One region of the Roseateles sp. UC29_93 genome, then DNA from elsewhere that is predicted to be linked to it. Evidence: predicted binding sites of a transcription regulator. Region 1 holds the regulator's gene; the other holds the start of a gene.
The links. Region 1 encodes NrdR, which represses ribonucleotide reductase genes. Its sites were predicted from a motif close to CACNANATNTNGTG; they were not measured.
Positions count from the first base shown of each region.

Region 1 (3,404 bases):
GCGGAAGCCGGAGGTCTCGCGGACGCTCCCGCCGCCGGGGGCGCTGCCGTCCCGGGCGAAGCTGTAGGTCAGGCGCCGGCCGGCGTCCTCGACCGTGAGATCCGCGTAGGGATTGCGGACCGGCGCGTCGGTATCGTCCTGCCAGACCCCGTCCTGCGCACGGTCCCAGAACGCTGCGCGACGCAGGTCGCGCAGCAGGAGTTCGGCGGTGGCGCGCAGTTCCTGCTGGACCTGCAGTTCCAGCATCAGCCGGTGGTGCTCGCCGAGCTGGACGCCCGCCATCGAGAACGCACCGGCCAGGAGCAGGAGGCCGATCGTCAGTCCGATCATGAATTCGACGAGCGTGAATCCTCGCGCGGATCCTCGTGTCGAACTGCGAATCAAGCCTTGGCAGAGGTGGTTCGTCATGCTTGCTCCATCACTGTGGCCAGCAGGCGTCTGCCTGCTCGACCCCCTTGCTCGTCGAATCCGGTGGTGTAGACCGCGCCGAGTTCCAGCCGCAGCGTCAGCACGCGGCATCGACGGTCGGCGGACTGGCTGCCTTGCGCGACGGCCTCGGCCCGGTAGCGCGTGGCGTCGGCCTGGACGAGGCGCAGCCGATAAAGCCCGCCCTTCGTCGTCGCGGGCTGCTCGATGTCTTCGAGGCGGTCGGCGTACCGCGGGCTGCGCGAGCGGAAACGCTCCTGCGCGAGCTGGATCTCCTGCAATGCCTCGCGCGCCTCGGCGCGCCGGCCCTTGATGACCCGATCGCGGAAACCGGGGAGCGTCAGCGCCGCCAGCACGGCAACGATCGCCAGCACGGTCAGGATCTCGATCAACGAGAAACCGCGGCGGCCCATTGGCTTGCCTTTTCGCATGCCCTGTCGCATGCCCTGTCGCATGTTCATTCGCACGTTGGTTCGCGCTGTCATGCGGGGCTTCATCGGCGGCTTGACCGGTGGCTTCACCGACGACGGCGTCAGTGGCGTCATCAGCGGCGTCATGCGCACCTCGGCAGGCGGTTCAGCGCGCCATCGGGCGTGCAACTGCGCACGCGGCCCGTGATGCTCACGATGTGACGGACCGTGCCGATGCTGGCGATGCGGACCTCGACCGTGCCGCTGACCGATACGGTCCCCTGGCGTCCGCTGAACAGCATCGAGGGCACGTTGGCCGTGACCTCCGGCCGTCCCCGGTCTTGCACCCAGCGCGCCTGCTTGATCGCCTGCGCGTCGGCGCGGCAGGTGGGTGGTGCATCCAGGTGGCAGTCGCAGCCACCGGCGGCGCCGGTGTGCAGCACGTAGCAGCGGCCGCTGCCGCTGACGGCGGATTCATCGCCGCCGAAGCGCAGGCTCACGTTGCGCGAGCCCTGGATCGCCTCGCTGCGAGCCAGTTGAAGATCGCCGAGAACGGTCTGCGCGGCATTCGCGAGTCGCTGGCGCCAGAGCCAGTCGCGCAGGTCGGGCCCGGCGAGCAGGGCCACGAGCACGACCAGCGCGACGCTGACCAGCACCTCGATGAGGCTGATGCCGCGCGGGGCGGTGGGGCGATGGCAGGGGAACGGGGAAGCGGAGGGCTGCAAGGAAGATCTCCCGAAGAGTTGCCAGGAACTCTAGGGAGACGGCGGCCGTTGCGCTTCGCCTTCAGGAGGGGAAAGCCGGCCCGCTGAAGGGGGCCGGCTTTTGGGGATGCGCGGGGGATGCGCCTGAAAAGTCCGTGAAGGCCGCGTCAATGACGCACGACTTCAGTGCCGCACACGCGCGGCGTCCCGCGACCTCAGATGTCTCGGATCAGCTGCCGGAACTCGTCGACGTCCTCGAACGAGCGGTACACCGAGGCGAAGCGCACGTAGGCGACCTTGTCGATGCGCTTGAGCTCGCGCATCACGTGCTCGCCCAGCTTGGTCGACGGGATCTCGCGCACGCCGGTGCTGAGCAGCTTCTCCTGGATGCGCTCCAGCGCCGCGTCGATCTGCTCGATGCTCACCGGCCGCTTGCGCAGCGCCAGCGTCATCGACGCGCGCAGCTTGCCCATGTCGAACTCGGCGCGCGTGCCGTCCTTCTTCACGACCATCGGCAGCGCGATGTCCGCGCGCTCGTAGGTCGTGAAGCGCTTGTCACAGGACTGGCAGCGACGGCGGCGACGCACCACGTCGCCTTCGTCGGACTCCCGGGTCTCCGACACCTGCGTGTCGCCGTGACCGCAGAACGGGCATCGCATGCGCCGCGGACTCCGCTCAGCGGTAGACCGGGAACTGACGCGTCAGCTCGGCCACCTGCTCGCGCACGCGGGCCAGATTGGCCTCGTCATGCGGGTTGTCCAGCACGTCGGCGATCAGGTGGGCGGTCTTGCGGACCTGCTCCTCCTTGAAGCCGCGCGTGGTCATCGCCGGCGTGCCCAGGCGGACGCCGCTGGTCACCATCGGCTTCTGCGGGTCGTTCGGGATGCCGTTCTTGTTGCAGGTCATGTGCGCCGCGCCCAGGATGGCCTCGGCTTCCTTGCCGGTCAGGTTCTTGGGGCGCAGGTCCACCAGCATCACGTGGCTCTGCGTGCCGCCGGAGACGATGCGCAGGCCGCGCTCGATCAGCGTGTCGGCCAGCACCTTGGCGTTGGCGACGACCTGCTGCTGGTAGGCCTTGAACTCGGGCGTCAGCGCTTCCTTGAAGGCCACCGCCTTGCCGGCGATCACGTGCATCAGCGGGCCGCCCTGGATGCCGGGGAAGATCGCCGAGTTGATCTTCTTGGCGATCGCTTCGTCGTTGGTCAGGATGATGCCGCCGCGCGGGCCGCGCAGGCTCTTGTGCGTCGTCGAGGTCACGACGTCGGCATGCGGCAGCGGGTTCGGGTAGACGCCCGCGGCGATCAGGCCGGCGTAGTGCGCCATGTCGACCATGAAGTAGGCGCCGATCTCCTTGGCGATCTTGCCGAAGCGCTCGAAGTCGATGTGCAGCGAGTACGCCGACGCGCCCGCGATGATCAGCTTGGGCTTCTTCTCGCGCGCCAGCGCTTCCATCGCGTCGTAGTCGATCGCCTCCTTGGCGTCCAGGCCGTAGGAGATGACGTTGAACCACTTGCCGCTCATGTTCAGCGCCATGCCGTGGGTCAGGTGGCCGCCTTCGGCCAGGCTCATGCCCATGATGGTGTCGCCGGGCTGCAGCAGCGCGAAGAACACGCCCTGGTTGGCCTGCGAGCCGCTGTTGGGCTGCACGTTGGCGAACTCGGCGCCGTAGAGCTGCTTCAGGCGGTCGATCGCCAGCTGCTCGACGATGTCCACGTACTCGCAGCCGCCGTAGTAGCGCTTGCCGGGGTAGCCCTCGGCGTACTTGTTGGTCAGCTGGCTGCCCTGGGCTTCCATCACCGCCGGAGAGGTGTAGTTCTCCGAGGCGATCAGCTCGATGTGGTCTTCCTGGCGCCGGGTCTCCTGC
Region 1 covers NZ_CP170545.1:5,364,602-5,368,005, reverse strand. Annotated here, with positions in the region: gene ACFJIX_RS24925 (type II secretion system protein J) at 1-408, opposite strand, end outside; gene ACFJIX_RS24920 (type IV pilin protein) at 405-983, opposite strand; gene ACFJIX_RS24915 (Tfp pilus assembly protein FimT/FimU) at 980-1,561, opposite strand; gene nrdR (transcriptional regulator NrdR) at 1,756-2,199, opposite strand; gene glyA (serine hydroxymethyltransferase) at 2,216-3,404, opposite strand, start outside.

Region 2 (3,404 bases), 2.8 Mb from region 1:
TGCCCTTGATGTGCGAACCCAGCGCGCGGACCGGCGTCCAGTCGTTGCCCAGGCCGCCGGCGAACTTCGACAGCAGCGCGTTTTCCTTCAGCGCTTCATAGATGCCGTCCAGGTCGTCGGCCACCGTCGTCAGGTAGCAGCTCGACAGCTGCGAGCGGCGCGTGCCGGCGTTGAACAGCGTCGGCGTGGAGCTCATGAAGTCGAAGGTCGACAGGACTTCGTAGAACTCGATGGCGCGGGCTTCGCGGTCGATCTCGCCCAGGGCCAGGCCCATCGCGACGCGCATGAAGAACGCCTGCGGCAGTTCGATGCGGGTGCCGTCGACGTGCAGGAAGTAGCGGTCGAACAGCGTCTGCAGGCCCAGGTAGTCGAACTGCAGATCGCGTTCGGCCTTCAGCGCGGCGCCCAGCCTGGCCAGGTCGTACTGCTGCAGCTTCTCGTCGAGCAGCTCGGCCTGCACGCCCTTCTTGATGAAGCCGGGGAAGTAGTCGGCGTACTTGGTGGCCATCTCGGCCTGCGTCGCGTCCTCGCCCAGGATCTCGCGGCGGATCGTGTGCATCAGCAGACGCGCGGTGGCGCGCGTGTAGCCGGGGTCCTTCTCGATCAGCGTGCGGGCGGCCAGGATGGCGGCCTTGTAGACCTCGTCGATCGGCACGCCGTCGTACAGGTTGCGCTTCGTTTCGGCCAGGATCGGGTCCGGCTTGACGTCGGCGCCCAGGTTCTCGCAGCTCGACGCGATCAGCGCGGCCAGCTTGTTCAGGTCGAGCGGGACGCGCACGCCGTTCTCGGTCACCGAGATGCCGGACTCCAGCACGGCGGCCTGCTGCTGTTCACCCTGGCGGGCACGCTCCTGCGTGCGGCGCTCGCGGTACAGCACGTAGGCGCGCGCCACTTCATGGTGACCGCCGCGCATCAGCGCCAGCTCGACGTGGTCCTGCACGTCCTCGATGTGGAAGGTGCCGCCGGCCGGACGCGAGCGCAGCAGGCCGCGGGTCACGGAGTCGGTCAGCGCGTCGACGGTCTCGCGCACGCTCGCGGAGGCGGCGCCGCTGGTGCCGTGCACCGCGAGGAACGCCTTCATCATCGCCACCGCCACCTTGCTCGGCTCGAAGTGCACCACCGCGCCGTTGCGGCGGATGATCTGGTGCTGCGGGAAGCTGGCCGAAGCGGCGGCGGACTCGCGGGGAGCCTGCGCCAGGCCCGTTTCAGCGGTCGGTGTGGCGGCGACTGTCTGCATGGGATCCTCGTTCTGGTCTGGAAAACAAAAAATGCTGCGCCCGGCCCGGCTTTTCCGAAGGGCCAAACGATCAGGGGGTCAGGTGGTGCTCGCGATGCTGAAGATGCGCCTTGGCTTGGTGATTCCGCTCCTCCGGCTGGGGGGCCGGCACTGCGGACAAGACTTCTGATGGAGCATTCATCGCCGTGTTTGCGAAGTCAGCAGGATAGCATGCAAAACACTATATCTAGTGGTCTCCGGACCTTCAAGGAACTAGCGGTAGCGTCCTCCCCGCTTGACGTCCGCCACCCGCTGGGCTAGCCGGAAGACCTGACCCCGCACATGCCCGATGGATTCGCACATCGCGTCCGGACCGCCAGGATCCACGCGGGCTGGCGGACCGAATGCGCTGCGAACGCCCATGGTTGCTGCGCTTGCGACGATGGCAATTCGATGACGACTTCGCAGGGTGTCCCTGGGGGCTAGGACAAGTCCGATGAGGACCTTCCCTGAGTCGCCACCTGCGGTGGGGTCATGGTCGCAATGCGCGCAGAAGACAGTCGGGGGTCAGGACTCGTCGCCGCCGATCGAGATCGCCAGGCGCGCCATGCGGTAACGCATCTGGCGCAGCGACAGACCCAGGCTTGCGCCGGCGGCCGTGCGGTTGTTGCGATGGCGCTCGAGCGCCCGCAGCAGGATCTGCTTCTCGACTTCGTCCAGGTAGGCCGCGAGATCGGACGGGAGCGGTGCGCCGCCGCCGGCCTCGGCCGGCAGCACAGCCGCCAGCGACGGATCCATGCTGCCGAAGGCAGGATCGACCGGCGCGTCGTCCGGGCCCAGCACGCTGTCGGGCAGACCGAGAGCCGCGAGATCGATGCCATCGCCGCTGGACAGCGCCAGCGCGCGATGCAACAGGTTCTCCAGCTCACGCACGTTGCCGGGGAAGCTGTAGCGCGACAGGGTCGCCAGCGCGGCCGTCGTCAACACCGGGACCGGCGCGACGCCCGCGTCGGCGGCGATGCGCAGCAGGATCCGCGCACTGATGGGCGCCAGATCCTCCATGCGCTCGCGCAGCGGCGGGACGCGGATCTGGATGACGTTGAGCCGGTAATACAAGTCCTGCCGGAAGCGACCGCCCGCCACCTCGGCCGCCAGGTCCTTGTGCGTGGCGCTGAGCAGACGCACGTTGACGGGGATCTCGGCCACCGCGCCGACCGGACGCACGGAACGCTCCTGCAGCGCGCGCAGCAGCTTGGATTGCATCGCAATCGGCAGGTCGCCGATCTCGTCGAGGAACAGCGTGCCGTTCTGCGCGGCCTGGAAGAAGCCCTCGCGGTCCTCGCTCGCGCCGGTGAACGCGCCCTTGCGATAGCCGAAGAACTCGGCCTCCAGCAACTGCTCCGGAATCGCGCCGCAGTTCACCGCGATGAACGGTTGCGGACGGCGCGCGCTGACGTCGTGGATCGCGCGCGCGACCAGTTCCTTGCCGGTGCCGGACTCGCCGTTGATCAGCACCGGCGCCATGCTGCGGGCCACCTTCTCGATCAGTTCTCGCACCTGCCGCATCGGTGCCGAATCGCCGACCAGCCGCTCCAGCGCCGAGGTCGACCCGGTCAGCGGCGGCGCGGGGCGCGGGGCCTTGCGCCGTTCCGGCGTCCCGGGCCTGGGTGCATCCACCGGGGGCAGCACGTCGAAGGTGGCCGGCGCGGTCGGAGCGAACGCGTCGGTGTCCGCATCGGTGTCGGCGGCAGCAGCAGCAGCGGCTCCGCGCGAGGCGCCACCGGACAGGCCACCAGCCACGGCGGGCGGGGCCGACGAGAAGGGCCTCGGCACCGTGCCTTCGGTCTTGGACGCGCGCCCCAGCGCCGACGCGACCACCATGCGGAACTGGCGCAGGTCGACCGGTTTGGTCAGGTAGTCGTACGCGCCGGCCTTGAGCGCCTCGACCGCGTTCTCGGCCGAGCCGTAGGCGGTGATCACCAGCGCGCGTTCGCTGCGGCCCTGCTGCTCGAGCCAGCGCAGGATGTCCAGCCCGCTGCCGTCGGGCAGCCGCATGTCGGTGATGACGGCGTCGTAGCGGCGTGAACCGAGCAGCTCCAGCGCATCCTCGACGGTGCCGGCGCTGTCCAGCGTGAAGCCCTCGCGCAGCAGCGTCATCTCGTAGAGGGTGCGCAGGTCGGGCTCGTCG
Region 2 covers NZ_CP170545.1:2,562,030-2,565,433, reverse strand. Annotated here, with positions in the region: gene ACFJIX_RS11825 (ribonucleoside-diphosphate reductase subunit alpha) at 1-1,237, opposite strand, end outside; gene ACFJIX_RS11820 (sigma-54-dependent transcriptional regulator) at 1,784-3,404, opposite strand, start outside.
Region 2: a site for NrdR is predicted at 1,456-1,469, ahead of ACFJIX_RS11825 (ribonucleoside-diphosphate reductase subunit alpha). Genes of this name have one in related genera too.